2 regions of the Microbacterium sp. USHLN272 genome follow, and region 1 is predicted to be linked to the other one. Evidence: predicted binding sites of a transcription regulator. Region 1 holds the regulator's gene; the other holds the start of a gene.
The links. Region 1 encodes HrcA, which represses chaperone genes, less so after heat shock. Its sites were predicted from a motif close to TTNGCACTCGNNNNNNNCGAGTGCNAA; they were not measured.
Positions count from the first base shown of each region.

Region 2: a site for HrcA is predicted at 1,257-1,283, ahead of groES (co-chaperone GroES). Genes of this name have one in related genera too.

Region 1 is NZ_JBBCRA010000001.1:210,804-218,494, reverse strand. It holds gene WFJ97_RS01070 (PhoH family protein) at 1-496, opposite strand, end outside; gene WFJ97_RS01065 (histidine triad nucleotide-binding protein) at 588-938, opposite strand; gene WFJ97_RS01060 (16S rRNA (uracil(1498)-N(3))-methyltransferase) at 981-1,709, opposite strand; gene dnaJ (molecular chaperone DnaJ) at 1,713-2,828, opposite strand; gene hrcA (heat-inducible transcriptional repressor HrcA) at 2,865-3,899, opposite strand; gene WFJ97_RS01045 (carboxylesterase/lipase family protein) at 4,002-5,423, shown strand; gene hemW (radical SAM family heme chaperone HemW) at 5,440-6,657, opposite strand; gene WFJ97_RS01035 (DUF1990 family protein) at 6,657-7,310, opposite strand; gene WFJ97_RS01030 (DUF1990 family protein) at 7,321-7,691, opposite strand, start outside.
Region 2 is NZ_JBBCRA010000001.1:1,281,233-1,288,923, reverse strand. It holds gene WFJ97_RS06245 (hypothetical protein) at 1-29, shown strand, start outside; gene WFJ97_RS06240 (class I SAM-dependent methyltransferase) at 31-1,230, opposite strand; gene groES (co-chaperone GroES) at 1,370-1,666, shown strand; gene WFJ97_RS06230 (polysaccharide pyruvyl transferase family protein) at 1,721-3,202, opposite strand; gene rarD (EamA family transporter RarD) at 3,431-4,366, shown strand; gene WFJ97_RS06220 (ABC transporter substrate-binding protein) at 4,499-5,758, shown strand; gene WFJ97_RS06215 (ABC transporter ATP-binding protein) at 5,910-6,647, opposite strand; gene WFJ97_RS06210 (ABC transporter ATP-binding protein) at 6,644-7,660, opposite strand; gene WFJ97_RS06205 (branched-chain amino acid ABC transporter permease) at 7,650-7,691, opposite strand, start outside.

The DNA of each region.
Region 1 (7,691 bases):
TCAGGGTGCCGGGCAGGAAGCCCAGGCGCTCGCCCGCCTCGACGGCGGGGCGGGTGAGGATGATCCGCGTGACCTCCTTGCGCTGCAGTGCCTGCACCGCTTTGGCCATCGCCAGGTAGGTCTTGCCCGTTCCGGCGGGACCGATGCCGAAGACGATCGTGTTCTCCTCGATCGCGTCGACGTACTCCTTCTGCCCGAGAGTCTTCGGGCGGATGACCTTGCCGCGGGTCGACAGGATCGCCTCGCCGAGCACCTCGCTCGGACGAGGTCCCCCGTCGCGGAGCATCCGGGCGGAGCTGGTGACGTCGCTCGGAGCCAGATCGGCGCCGCCCCGGGTCATCTGGAGCAGCTCCTCGACGAGCGTCTTCGCCGCGGCGACCGCCGATGCCGAACCGCTGAGCGTGATCTCGTTGCCGCGCACGAGGACCTGCACATCGCGGTGCTCCTTCTCGAGCATCCGCAGGAGCCGGTCCTGCGGACCGAGCAGCTGCACCATCGCGACGCCGTCGGCGTAGATCTTCTCGACGGACTCCGGAGCGGATGCTCCGCTGCGGCGTTCCGGGATCTCAGGACTCTGGTCGTGGTTTTCAGGCACCGACACTCTTCTCGTTCAGTCCCCCGCCCAGCACGTGGGCGTGGACGTGGAACACGGTCTGTCCGGCGTTCGGGCCGGAGTTGAAGACGAGGCGGTAGTCGCCGTCGTCGGTGTGCTGCGCGGCGAGTTCCTTCGCGAAGGAGACCATCTCGGCGAGCAGCGTCGGGTCGCCCGCCGCGATCTCGGCGACGTCGCGGTACTCCGCGGTCTTCGGGATCACCAGGAGGTGGACCGGCGCCTGGGGCGCGATGTCACGGATGGCGAACACGCGTTCGGTCTCACCGAGGACCTCTGCGGGGATCTCACCGTTCAGGATGCGCGTGAAGATCGAGGGTTCGCTCATGTTCCCAGTCTAGCGGCGGGGTCCGCCGGCACGGCGGTGCGCTCACCAGCGCCGGAGGGCGACGGAGAGCACCGCGATCGCCGCGGGTCCGGCCGTCGAGGTGCGCAGCACCGTGTCTCCCAGCAGCACCCGCTCGGCGCCCGCCGCGGTCAACCGGGCGATCTCGTCGTCCGAGACGCCGCCCTCGGGTCCGACGACCAGCACGATGTCGCGGTCGTCCGCGGTGATCTCCGACAGCCGGGTCGTCGCCGACGGGTCGAGGATCAGCACGCGCTCCGCGCCCGCGCGGGTCGCCAGCTCCCCCGTGCTCGCGGGAGCCGCGACCTCGGGAACCCACGGCCGATGAGCCTGTTTGGCGGCCTCGCGAACGATCGTCGCCCACCGCTCACGGCCCTTCACGGCCTTGGGCCCCTCCCAGCGGGAGACGCTCCGGCTCGCCTGCCAGGGCACGATCTCGTCGACGCCCAGCTCGCAGGCGGCCTGCACCGCGAGCTCGTCGCGATCACCCTTCGCGAGCGCCTGCGCGAGGACGATGCGCGGGGTCGGCGACGGGTGCACGGCCCGATCGGAGATCCGCACGTCCACTCGTGCGGGAGCGACCTCCTCGGCGACGCCCTGGAGCCAGACGCCCCGACCGTCACCGATCGTCACCTGCTCCCCCACGCGGAGGCGACGGACGACCGCCGCATGCTTCGCCTCGGCACCGGTCAGCGACACGAGGTCGCCGGGCTCGGCATCCGACGACGTTTCGACGAGGAAATGCAGCGCCATGGCTCAGTGCGTGCGGAAGCGGTCGCGGAGCTTGGAGAAGAGACCCTGCTGGAACTGCGCCAGCTGGGGCCCCGGAGCCTTCGCCTTCTTCGCGAAGTCCTCGATGAGCGCCCGCTGCGCGGAGTCGAGCTTGGTCGGAGTCACCACCTGCACGCCGACGCGCAGATCACCCCGCTGCGAACCGCGCAGCGGCGTGATGCCGCGTCCCTTGATCGTGAGCACGTCGCCGGACTGCACGCCCGCGCGCACCTCGAGATCCACCGCACCGTCGAGGCCCTGGATCGAGGTCTCGGTGCCGAGGATCGCATCGGTCATCGACACCTCGAGCGTCGCGAGCAGGTCGTCTCCGTCACGGCTGAACGCCGCGTGCGGGTTGACCGTGACCTCGACGTACAGGTCGCCGTTCGGGCCGCCGGCCTTACCGACCTCACCGGAGCCGGGCAGCTGCAGGCGCAGGCCGGTCTCGACGCCGGCGGGGATGTCGAGCGAGACGGTACGACGAGAGCGCACGCGCCCCTGACCGCCGCAGGTACCGCACGGGTACGGGATGGTCGTGCCGTAGCCCTCGCACGTGCCGCAGGGCTGCGAGGTGACGACGTTGCCGAGCAGGCTGCGCACCGTGCGCTGGACGTGTCCGGAGCCGCCGCAGATGTCGCAGGTGACGGGCGACGTGCCCTCCTGGCAGCAGGAACCCTGGCATGTCTCGCAGAGCACAGCGGTGTCGACCTCGATGTCGCGATGCACACCGAAGACGACGTCGCCGAGGTCGAGGGTGACCCGCACCAGCGCGTCCTGCCCCCGTTCGCGGCGGGAACGCGGGCGCGCACGCCCTCCACCCTGTCCCGCGCCGAAGAACGTCTCGAAGATGTCGCCGAAGCCGCCGAAACCTCCGCCGAAGTTCCCGGCCGCGCCGTCTCCCCCGCCCATGTCGTAGCGGCGGCGGGAATCGTCGTCGCTGAGCACGTCGTACGCGTGCGTGACGAGCTTGAACTTCTCCGCCGCGTCCTCGCCCGGATTCACATCCGGGTGCAGCTGACGCGCGAGGCGCCGATACGCCTTCTTGATCTCGTCGGTGGAAGCGTCCCGGGACACCCCGAGAACCTCATAGTGGTCCGCCACGATCGCCTTTCTGCGTTGTTCTTCGTCGACGGCCGCTCAGCGGCTCGTCTCGTCTTCGTCGAGCATCCGCGTCAGGTAACGGGCCACGGCCCGCGCCGCCGCGAGATTGCTCGGATAGTCCATGCGCGTCGGCCCCATCACGCCGACCCGCGCCGTGCCGCTGGGGGCGGCGTAGTTGCTCGCGACGATCGACGCCTCGCCCAGCCCGAACGGGGCGTTCTCGGTGCCGATGCTGGCCGCGAGGCCGTGCTCGTCGGTGACCATCTCGCTCATGAGCCGCAGGAGCGTCACCTGCTCCTCGATCGCCTCGAGCAGCGGATGGATGCTTCCGCGGAAGTCCTGCTCGCGACGCGCGAGCGTCGCGGCCCCCGCCATCACCAGGCGCTCCTGACGGAACGTACCCAGCTCGTCGACGATCACGGTGGCGAGAGCCCGCAGTGCGGCATCGCCGGGAGCGGCCTCGGGCGCCGCCAGCAGCGTCTGCAGACGGTCGGCCGCGTCACTGACCGCCTGCCCCGTGAGCAGGGCGGAGAGCCGCGCGCGAAGCATGATCGCATCACCGTCGTCGATCTCGATCGGCAACGGGGCCATCCGCTGCGAGACGCCGCCGGCGTCGGTGACGAGCACGACAAGCATGCGGGTCGGGGCGAGCGGCACGAGTTCGATGTGGGTGAGGTGCGCACGGGCGAACGACGGGTACTGCGCGAGCGCGACCTGACCCGTCAGCTGCGTCAGCACGCGCACGGTGCGCACCATCAGGTCGTCGAGATCGCTCGGCGCCGCCAGGAACGACTCGATCGCCGTTCGCTGAGCGGACGAGAGCGGGCGCAGCTGGGCGAGATGATTGACGAAGACGCGGTACCCCTTGTCGGTGGGCACGCGGCCCGACGAGGTGTGCGGCGCGGTGATGAGCTCCTCGTCCTCGAGGAGCGCCATGTCGTTGCGGATCGTGGCTGCGGAGACCCCGAAGGAGTGGCGGTCCACGATGGAACGGCTGCCGACGGGTTCGTGGGTCTCGACGTAGTCCTGCACGATCGCGCGGAGAACCTGGAGTCCTCGCTCTGTGACCATCGCCCTTCCCTTCCGTTGGCACTCGGACGTTCAGAGTGCCAATCCTACCCCGCCCGCGGCTCGTCTCGTCGGAGGTCGGGGCTCCGCCCTAGGATGACGACCATGACCGCCCCCACCGCCGAGCTGTCCACCGGAATCGTCGAGGGATCGAGCGAGGGCAGGGTATCCCGGTTCCTCGGCATCCCCTACGCCGCCCCTCCCTTCGGCGAGAACCGGTTCCGGGAACCGCGGCCGGCGACTCCGTGGACCGGCGTGCGTCCCGCCACGGCCTTCGGGCCCACGGCCCCGCAGTCGCCGTATCCCGGCGCGATCGGCGAGCTGCTCGGATCGGTCAGGATCGACGGTGACGACATCCTGACCGCCAACGTCTGGGCGCCGACGGATGCCGAGCGCGCCCCGGTACTGCTGTGGATCCACGGCGGAGCGCTCGAGCGCGGCACCGCGGCGCTTCCGCTCTACGACGGGGCCGGCTTCGCCGCCGCAGGGATCGTCTTCGTGTCGATCAACTACCGCCTCGGCTCGGAGGGTTTCTCGGTGCTCGACGACGCCCCGCGCAATCTCGGCCTCCGGGACGCGGCCGCAGCTCTCGAGTGGGTGCATCGCGAGATCGGCGCGTTCGGCGGCGACCCCGCACGTATCACCCTCATGGGCGAATCGGCCGGAGGCGCGATCGTCGCGGGCCTTCTCGCGCGCGACGACTCCCGCACCCTCGTCGCGCGCGCGATCATCGAGTCCGGCCCGTTGGAGGCGCAGCCGCCGCAGAAGGCGGGGCGGGTGACCGCGGCTCTCGCGAAGCGGCTCGGCATCCGCGCCGATCGTGCGTCGTTCGTGTCCGTCCCTCCCGAGAAGCTGCTGGAGGCGCGTCGCGCGCAGTCCGCGGGTTCGTCGCCGCTGGGCGGAGCGCCGGGGTTCCAATTCGCGATCGATCCGGACAGCCTTCCGCGCTCGCCTCACGAGGTCCTGCCGACCATCGACACGCCGCTGCTCATCGGCAGCAACACCGATGAGTACCGGCTCTGGTTCACACCCGAGACCCTCGCCGAGATCCGCCCGCTCAAGCTCTTCATCGCCCGTCTGGCCCTGGGAATCCCGCGCCGAGCCGTATCCGAGTACCGGAAGGCGTTCCCGAAGGCATCCACCGGCGAGATCTTCGGACAGCTGGCGACCGACGTGATGCTGCGCGCGCCACTCTCGCGCGCGGCGCGCGCCCGCCCCGCGCTCACCTTCGTCTACGAGTTCGCGTGGCCGAGTCCGGTGCGCGACCTGCGTGCCGCGCACGCTCTCGAGCTCGGATTCGTCTTCGATCGTCTGGCGGATGCCGAGGCGCAGCGCCTCGCGGGCGCCGACGCACCCCAGGCTCTCGCCGACGAGATGCACGCCGCCTGGATCTCGTTCGTCACGACAGGTTCACCCGGCTGGGCGGCGTACGGCGCCGACCTCACGACACGAGTGTTCGACACGACGAGCGGCACGCTCCCCCAGCGGCGCACCGCCGGAATGGATCTGCTCCCGGCCCGGAGCTGACCGCCTCGGTCCCGCGTCAGTCGGTGAGCTCGCGCACGACGGCATCGGCCAGGAGCCGTCCGCGCAGCGTCAACTGCACCCGACCCTGCACCGCGGCGCGGGCGTCGACGAGACCGTCGGCGATGAGACCCGCGACGTTCGCGCGATTGCCGACCGGCAGGTCGGCCACCGCGATGCCCTCGACGAGGCGGCTCTGCAGCAGCACCCGTTCGAGCATCCGTGCGCCCTCGTCCGGACGCTCGGTGCCGGCCGCCGGAGAATCGGATGCCGACAGCCGCTGCGCGTACGCCGCTGGATGCTTGACGTTCCACCAGCGGAGTCCCGCGACGTGGCTGTGCGCCCCCGGCCCGAAGCCCCACCAGTCGCTCCCCCGCCAGTAGGCGAGGTTGTGACGCGAGCGCTGTGCGTCGCTGCGGGCCCAGTTGCTCACCTCGTACCACTCGAAGCCCGCCGCGGCGAGGCGGCGATCGGCCAGCTCGTACATGTCGGCCTGCAGATCGTCGTCGGGCGTCGGCACCTCGCCACGCCGGATCTGGCGAGCGAGCTTCGTGCCGTCCTCGATGATGAGCGCGTACGCCGAGATGTGATCGGAGTCGAGTTCGAGGGCCGCATCCAGCGACGCCTCCCAGTCGGCGAGGGACTCGCCCGGCGCGCCGTAGATCAGATCGACGCTGACCGCGAGCCCGGCCTCCTTCGCCGCGGCGACGGCCGTGCGCACGTTGTCGGGGTCGTGCGTGCGGTCGAGCGCGGCGAGCACGTGCGGCACCGCCGACTGCATGCCGATCGAGAGACGCGTCACCCCGGCATCCGCGAGTGTGCGGGCGACCTCCGGCGTGACGGTGTCGGGGTTGGCCTCGACCGTGACCTCCGCGCCCTCGGCCAGGCCGAAGGCCGAGACCGCGGCGCCGAGCATCAGCGCGAGATCGCCGGCGGGGAGCAGCGTGGGTGTTCCCCCGCCGAAGAAGACCGTGTCCATCGGGCGCAGCGCACCCGCCTCGTCGAGCACGTTTCGCGCGAGATCGATCTCGGCGAGCAGCGTGGAGGCGTAGTCCTCCTGACGGGCGCCGCGCAGTTCGCTCGAGGTGTAGGTGTTGAAGTCGCAGTATCCGCACCGCACGCGGCAGAACGGGATGTGGAGGTACGCCGAGAAGGGAACCGAGGGATCGATCGGCAGATCGGCCGGCAGGCGGCCGTCGGACGGTGCGGGATCGCCGAGAGGAAGGGGCCCCGCCATCAGAGGGGGGTCGCGTAGAGCGGGGAGATCGCCCGGAGATAGCGGGCGAAGAGCTCGCGACGGCGACGCTTCACGAGCGGCGGCACCGTTCGGTAGAGCAGGGAGTTGGGGGCGTCGAACGCGCGCACCGTGAACCAGACCTCGTCGTTGTCCTCGCGCCAGTCGACGTCGAAGGACTCCTCGCCGCTGACGACCGAGCCGCCGACGGTGCCGAGCACGAAACCGATGCGTCGAGCCTCCTCGGTGACCGAGATCACACGCAACTCGGCATCCGCGCGCATGCCCGACAGACGACCGCGCACGCGCAGCGTCATGCCCGGGCCCACGAACGGAGTCCCTTCGGCATCGTAACGGGGCTCGACGTCGCGCTTGCTGGGGGCGATCGGGTTGCCCTCGGCATCGAAGCTCACGCCCGCGTACGCCGGGCCGGGCGCGGGGCGCACGTCTTCGATCGCGAGGCCGGCCGCGCGCTGCGCCGTCCACGACAGCAGAGCTTCGCCGGCGGTCTGGAACCGCTCCGCTCCGGATCCGATCCGCCAGGACTCCTCCGCCGGGAAGCTGCGCTCCGGCGGGTACTGCATCAGATCGGGCGCGTGGGTGGCACCCACGGCCGCATAGTCCACCGTGTCGTCTCGGAAGTTCCCGCGCCGCATGAGATCCAGCCTACTGGCGGTTGCCTGGACGAACACCCCACTCGCGCGCCTCGGCGGCGACGATGCGGGTGTACCGCGCGTGGGTGCGGCGCTGGATCAGCCTCAGCGCGGGCGACAGCAACCACCACGCGAGGGTCGCGGGGCGCGAGATCGAACGGGCGGTGAACACGCCGTCGTCGAGCACGAACGATTCCTCTCCGTAGATCGGATGACCCGGGCGCGTCTCGTACCCGAAACCCCGCTCGTCCGCCCACACCACCCGGATCGGTTCGGAGAATCGGATACCGAGCACACGCTTGGCCAGCACGCCCTCGGCGTTCGCGACCGGCGCGGACGCCGGGCCGTCGAAACCCGCCCGACGCTTGAACTCCCAGGAGCGGA
Region 2 (7,691 bases), 1.1 Mb from region 1:
TGACGATCACCGAAGCTCGAGCGGGCTGACCTACTCGGCGGCGGACACCCGGTCGGCGAGGATCGCGCGGCGCTGGTCTCCGACCCGCACCAGGATCAGCGTGGCCGAGGCGGCACCGCGCAGCGTGAGCTTCTTGCGGAACTGCGCCGGGTCGATATCGACTCCGCGCTTCTTGATCTCCAGCGTGCCGATGTCGTTCGCCTTGAGCACGGCATTGATCGCCTTCGGGTTCGCGGCCATCGTCTCGCGCACCCGGAAGGACTGCACGAACGGGCTGGTGAGCGCGGCATCCGAGGTCAGGTAGGCGATCTTCTCGTCGAGCATGCCGGCATCGAGGCTGCGGGCGACGTCGCCGATCAGACGAGCCCGGATGACCGCTCCGTCGGGTTCGTGCAGGAAGGCGCCGAGCGGGCGCACCTCGGCGTCGACGGCGTCGGCGCCGGCGGTGAGTTCGTGCGAGCGCTCGCCGCGGATCACGAGCGCGGCGCGGCGCACGCCGGCCCGGGCCAGAGCCCCGGTCCAGAGCACGAGTTCGACCACGCTGCCGTCGGCGCTGACCCACTGGGCCTCGGCATCGGCCGGCAGCGCATCGCGATCGTGCGCGGGGCCGAGCTTGATCCCGGTCGGCACGCGGGATGCGAGCGCGAATGCCCAGTCCAGCGAGGGGGAGTAGTCGTCGGGCGAGACGCGACGGGTCTCGCTGTGCCCGGCCGTGCGCCGGGCGGGGTCCATCCACACCGCGTCGCGCCCGTCGAGGTCGGCGCTCTCGGCGGTGCCGTGCTGCACGGTCGCGCTCTCACCGAACGGGGCGAGGTTGTACGCTGCGATCGCCGCGGTCACCGGGTCGGCGTCGACCGCGAGCACATCGAGACCGGCTCCGGCGAAGGCGAGGGCATCGCCGCCGATCCCGGAGCCGAGGTCGGCGATGCGGGTCAGCCCGGCGCTGCGCATGCGCTGGGCGTGGCGGGCGGCGACGCCGAGACGTGTGGCCTGCTCGAGGCCCGCGCGGGTGAACAGCATCCGCTCGGCGAACGGTCCGAACTTCGCTCCTGCCTTCGCACGCAGGTGCGCCTGGCCGACCACGGCCGAGACGAGTTCAGGGGAGTGTCCGTCGGCCCGCAACCGCGACACCGCGCGCGCGACCTCGTCCGTCGACTCGACGCTGCCGAGCACATCCAGCAACTCCAGCCCGACGGGGGTCAGCAGCGCTTGCAGCTCGGACATCTCCACTCGCACAGCCTACGCGGGCGGCGGGGCTGGCACTCGCGTTGCATGAGTGCCAGCGAAGCGCCTACACTGGCGTTAGCACTCTCGGGTTGAGAGTGCGAACAAGTCTTTCGTGTCAGCGTCAAGAAAGAAGAGGTAGACCGTGTCGGTTTCCATCAAGCCGCTCGAGGACCGCATCGTCATCAAGCAGGTCGAGGCCGAGCAGACCACCGCGAGTGGCCTGGTCATCCCCGACACCGCCAAGGAGAAGCCCCAGGAGGGCGAGGTCGTGGCGGTCGGCCCCGGTCGCATCGACGACAACGGCAACCGTGTTCCGCTCGACGTCGCCGTCGGCGACCGCGTGCTCTACAGCAAGTACGGCGGCACCGAGGTCAAGTTCGGTGCGGACGAGTTCCTCGTCCTGTCGGCTCGCGACGTCCTGGCGGTCGTCGTCCGCTGATTCAGCGTTCCCGAGAAGGGGCCCGGATGCTTCGGCATCCGGGCCCCTTCTTCGTCAGGGCGCGTCGTCGCGCCCGCGCCGTCGGAGCGACGATGGTCGGGGAAGTCGCAGCGCACGCGCCACGGAGGTCAGGCGCGACCCGATCTTCCACGATGTGCTCGTCTCGATCTCCTGCAGTCGGGCGCGTGCCTGAGCGAGTTCGGTCTGCGCGGCGCGGCGCGCGCGACGCTGCTCGTCACGATCACCCGCCAGCCGGAGGGCCTCGGCTGCGCGCTCCCTGCCGGAGCGGACCGCCTCGGCATGCTCGTGCTCGAGTCGCATGGCTGCGATCTGGAGCTGCGCGACCTCATCGATGCGGATGGCGAGAGCGTCGCTCTCCGGCGCGTCGTCCGCTTCCGTGAAGACCGCCAGGGCGTCGACCACGCTCCTCCGCGCGGAGTCCGCGAGGGCCGTGGCATGCGCGGCGTCCGGCTCGTGCTCGAGCGCTGCGGTCACGGCGGCAGGGAGGCTGGAGGGTTCGATGCCGAACGGGAAGTCCGCGTCCCAGGTCTCAGCGTAGACGTCGACCTTCGGCTTGGCGATGCTGAGGCGCTTCGTGCCGTAGGCGCACGCGAGGATGCGGCCGTGCAGCGAACTGCCGATCCAGAGGGAGGCCGTGGCGATCTCGCGCACGCGGTCGTCGATCGAGCGTGCGTCGCTGAGGGCGATGTCCCAGTCCGGGCGCTCGGCCGAGACCCGGTCGATGAGCTCACGGTAGAGCTCGATCGAATCGTGCGCGGGCGCGGATCCGGCGACGAAGAGCCGGATGGGGTGATCCCGGAGTTCCGAGCACGCGACGATGGCGTCGGTCCAGGCCTCGATGCCGTACGTGCGGATGTGTCCTTCCGACAGTTGAAGGAGCACGGAGCTGTCGCGGGACGCGTCGATCGGCAGGACCGACGCGATCGTGTGGACGAGATCGGGCGCGAGACGGTGCGGGATGCCGAGGCGCTCGAGCAGTTCGGCGGACTTCGGATCGCGGACCGAGATGTAGCGCGCTTCGCGCAGGGCGCTCGTGGCGACGGCGGCACGCCAGGGAGTGAGGCCGCCGATGCCCGAGACCCCGACGGAGTTGAGCACCAGGCGCGCCCCGCGGTTGCGGGGGAACGCGCTCGGTCGCGGCACGTACGGCGACTCCATCCGTGCGTTCATCACCTCGTCGAGGAGCGCGTCCTGGTCGGCCGCGTCGAGCGACGAGAACCGCGTCCACTCGGCGTCGTCGACGGCCGTCCGGTAGACGTACTCGCGCTGCGTGGAGCCGACCTCGCCGCCGACGGTCCAGATGCCCGTGGCGGGCTTCTCGGTGAGGGTCGGGCCGGTCGCGGTGATCCGCCGCCCGAGGAGCGCGGACATGTCGACGGCGATCGGCGCGGTGTACTCGACATCGACGACGCCACGCGCGAAATGATCGGCGACGACGAGGAAGAGCAGGTCGCCGAGGTTGTCGCGTTCATAGGCGCCGCACGCGACGACCGGGGGGAGCGTGTGCGGGGGCACGGCACATCCTTCGGGAGACCACCGCCGTCGGGTGCGGAGGCGGGGTTGTCCGCGACGGGATCGCGGAATCGCGAGGGCTCAGGCGATGCCGATCAGTATACCGATCAGCCATTTTGGGCCCCGAGAGGGAAGCGCAGCATCCGCCACGCGGCATCCGATTCCTGCCGAAATCATCCGGCAGGCCACGGAACCGCCAGTGGACGTGCACCGCGGGCATAGTGTTGTGCGGTGAGTTCCGTCCCCCGCGCTTCGTCGAGCCAGACCTCCGGAGTCGCCTACGCGGGCGGTGCCTATCTGCTGTGGGGCGTGCTGCCGCTGTACTTCCTGCTTCTCGTGCCCACGGGGCCCTGGGAGGTCGTCGCCTGGCGGGTGCTGCTGTCGTTCGTCTTCTGCCTCCTGCTTCTCACCGTCATGCGCGGCTGGACGGCGTTCCTGGCGATCATCCGGCGGCCGAAGCTCCTCGGCTGGACGGCGCTCGCGGGTCTGCTCATCTACGTCAACTGGCAGGTGTTCCTCATCGGCACCCTCACGGGGAACGTGGTCGAGACGAGCCTCGGGTACTTCATCAACCCGATCACGACGGTGCTCCTGGGCGTGTTCGTGCTGCGCGAGCGGATCCGCCGGCTCCAGTGGGCGGCGATCGCGATCGCCTCGGTCGCCGTGGTCGTGATCATCGTGGCCCACGGCGAGTTCCCGTGGATCGCCCTCTCGCTGACGGCGTCCTTCGGTCTGTACGGCCTCATCAAGAAGCAGATCGGACCGGCGGTGGATGCCGTCAGCGGTCTGACCCTCGAGTCCTTCTGGCTGATCCCGATCGCCGTCGTGCAGCTCATCCTGGTGGCTCAGACCCCGGCGGGCCTCACGATGGGCGTCAACGGCGGATGGCACGCGGTGCTGTTGGCCTGCGCCGGAATCGCGACGGCCGTGCCCCTGCTGCTCTTCGCCGCCGGTGCGCGCCGGATCGATCTCACCGTCATCGGGATGATCCAGTTCATCACCCCGGTGATGCAGTTCGTCATCGGCGTCGTCTTCCTCCACGAGCCCATGCCGGCCGAGCGATGGGCGGGTTTCGTGATCGTCTGGATCGCGATCGTCGTGTTCGTCGTCGATCTGCTGCTCGCCGCGCGGCGAGGGCGAAGGACCGCTCCCACACCCATCGTCTGAAACCGGTATTCCACGGCGTAGCGGATCGTTAACGCACCGAAACACTTGCGACCCCTACGGAGCGCGTCCGCGCCCTAGGGTTAGAGCACTCGACTGTGGTCACGTCCACTCTCAGTTACGCAAGGGAGCATTATGAAGGCACTGAAGGGTTCGCGCACCGCGAAGATCTTCGCAGGCATTGCGCTTGTCAGCGCGTCTGCCCTCGTCATCGCGGGTTGCAGCAGCACCCCGTCGGATGACTCGTCCAGCGGTGGCGACAAGCCCGCCACCGATCTCACCCTCAAGCTCGGCTCGCTGCTGCCGAAGACGGGGTCGCTGGCATTCCTGGGACCGCCCATGGAGTCCGGTGTCGGACTCGCGGTCGAGGAGGTCAACGCGGCGGAGGCCGGCATCACCATCGACCTCACTGCCGAGGACGAGGGCGACACCGACACCAAGGCGTACGAGACGTCGATCGAGAAGCTGCGCAACGCCGACGTCAGCGCGATCGTCGGTGCGGCCGCCTCCGGTGTCTCGAAGCTGGTGCTCGACGGAAACGTGAGCGCGGGGATCCTCCAGATCTCGGCGTCGAACACGTCCCCCGACTTCACCGCCTGGGAGGATGACGGACTCTACTTCCGCACCGCGCCCAGCGACCTGCTGCAGGGCGAGGTGCTCGGCAACCTGATCGCCGAGGACGGCGCCAAGACGCTCGGCATCATCTACCAGAACGACGCCTACGGCACCGGCCTGAACGACGCGCTCACCACGACGTTCGAGGGCACCGGCGGCGAGGTCGTCGAGTCGGTCTCGTTCAACGTCGGCGACGCGCAGTTCGATGCGCAGGTCGAGTCGATTAAGGCGCAGAACCCCGACGCCGTCGCGATCGTGTCGTTCGAGCAGTTCAAGACCATCGCGCCGCTGCTGGTGAACGCCGGCATCTCGGCCGACAAGTTCTACATGGTCGACGGCAACCTGTCCGACTACGGCGACGAGATCTCGGTTTCGCTCGAGGGCGCGCAGGGCACGAAGGCGGGCCCCGCGCTCGAGGACGACTTCACGGATCGCCTGCAGGCGTCGTGGACGGCTGCCGGCAACCCCGAGGTGAAGGACTTCACCTACGCGGCCGAGGCCTACGACGCCGTGATCCTGGTGGCGCTCGCGTCGCTCGCGGCCGGTTCGACCGAGGGTGCCGACATCGCGGCCAAGATGCAGGAGGTCTCGGGCGGTTCGGGCGACGGTGAGAAGTGCACCAGCTTCGCCGAGTGCGCCAAGATCATCAACGACGGCGGCACGGCCGACTACGACGGCTACTCCGGCGACGTGACGTTCGACGAGAACGGCGACCCGCAGGGCGCCACGATCGGCATCTACAAGTACGTCGCGGGCAACACCATCGAGCGCACCAACTGATCGAATCGGTGAGTTGATCGACCGATCACTCGGAAGGCCCCGGATGCTCGCATCCGGGGCCTTCCTCGTGCGGGCGGGGACATGACTTCACCGCCGAGCGGCATGCAGAAAGGGGCGGGATGCCGAAGCATCCCGCCCCTCGTCGAAGCGCTCAGGCGACGTCGTCGGCGAGCGTCCCGAGGTACAGTCCGATGACCTTGGGATCGCTCAACAGCTCACGCCCGGTGCCCTCGTACGCGTCCTTGCCCTGGTCGAGCACGTAGCCGCGGTCGCAGATCTGCAGGCAACGGCGAGCGTTCTGCTCGACCATGATCGTCGTGACCCCCGCCTTGTTGATGTCGGAGACGCGGATGAACGCGTCGTCCTGACGCACGGGGGAGAGGCCGGCCGAGGGCTCGTCGAGCAACAGCACCGACGGATCCATCATGAGCGCCCGCGACATCGCGACCATCTGCCGCTCACCGCCCGAGAGGGACCCGGCGCGCTGCTTGAGACGCTTGCCGAGCTCGGCGAAGATGCCGGTGACGAACTCGAGGCGCTCCGCGTAGATCTTGGGGTTCTGGTAGAGCCCCATCTGCAGGTTCTCCTCGATCGACAGCGAGGGGAAGACGTTGTTCGTCTGCGGCACGAAGGCCACACCGCGCTTGACGAGCTTGTCGGCCTTGAGGCCCACGATGCTCTCGCCGTTCAGCGTGATCTCTCCACCGCGCACGTTGACGAGACCGAACATCGCCTTGAGCAGCGTCGATTTGCCGGCGCCGTTCGGGCCGATGATGCCGATCAGCTCGCCCTGACGCGCGACGAGATTCGCGCCGTTGAGGATGTTCACGCCGGGAAGGTAGCCCGCGTGGACGTCCGTGAGTTCGACGACCACCTTGTCTTCGCTCATGCGTTGTCCTTCTTGTCGGAGTCGACGGGATCCGTCGCCTCGAGCTCTGCCTCTGCCTCGGCCTCGATCTGTTCGCGGATGCGCGCAGCCTCGGCGTCGGCGACGACCGGAATGCGACCGGTGACGGCACCGAGGTCGACGTCCTGGTGGGCGCCGAGGTACGCGTCGATGACCGCGGGGTCGTCCATCACCTGGTCGGGCGGACCTTCGGCGACGACGCGGCCCTCGGCCATGACGACGACCCAGTCGGCGATGTGGCGCACCATGTGCATGTCGTGCTCGACGAAGAGCACGGTCATGCCCTGATCCTTGAGGTCGAGGATGTGGTCGAGCAGCGACTGGGTGAGGGCCGGGTTCACGCCGGCCATCGGCTCGTCGAGCATCACCAGCGTCGGGTCGCTCATGAGCGCCCGGGCCATCTCGAGGAGCTTGCGCTGACCGCCAGAGAGCGCGGCGGCGAAGTCCTTCTCCTTGGCGTCGAGCTTGAAGCGCGCGAGCAGCTCACGCGCCTTGCCCTCGATCTCGGTGTCCTGCGCGCGCCAGAGGAAGGGGAACAGGCTCGACCAGAAGCCCTCTCCGCGCTGCCCGGTGGCCCCGAGCTTCATGTTCTCGAGGACCGTGAGCAGCGACAGCGACTTCGTCAGCTGGAACGTGCGCACCTGACCCATGCGGGCCACCTTGAACGACGGGATGCCCGACAGGTTCTTGCCGTCGAACGACCAGGTGCCGCTGTTGGGCCTGTCGAAGCCGCAGAGCAGGTTGAAGAGGGTGGTCTTGCCGGCGCCGTTCGGTCCGATGAGCGCCGTGATGGCGCCGCGGGGGATCTCGAGGTGCTCGACGTCGACGGCGGTCATGCCGCCGAATCGCCGCTGCACCGCGTCGACGACGAGGATCGGGTCGACCTTGGCGACGCCGGGCTTGACCTCGCCCTTCGTCAGACCGGTGGTCTTCGGACGCTTGATGCTTCCCGTCGCCGGCGCGGCGGCCGGCTCGGGGGTCAGTTCACTTGACAAAGGTCATCTCCCTCTTGTCTCCGAGGATGCC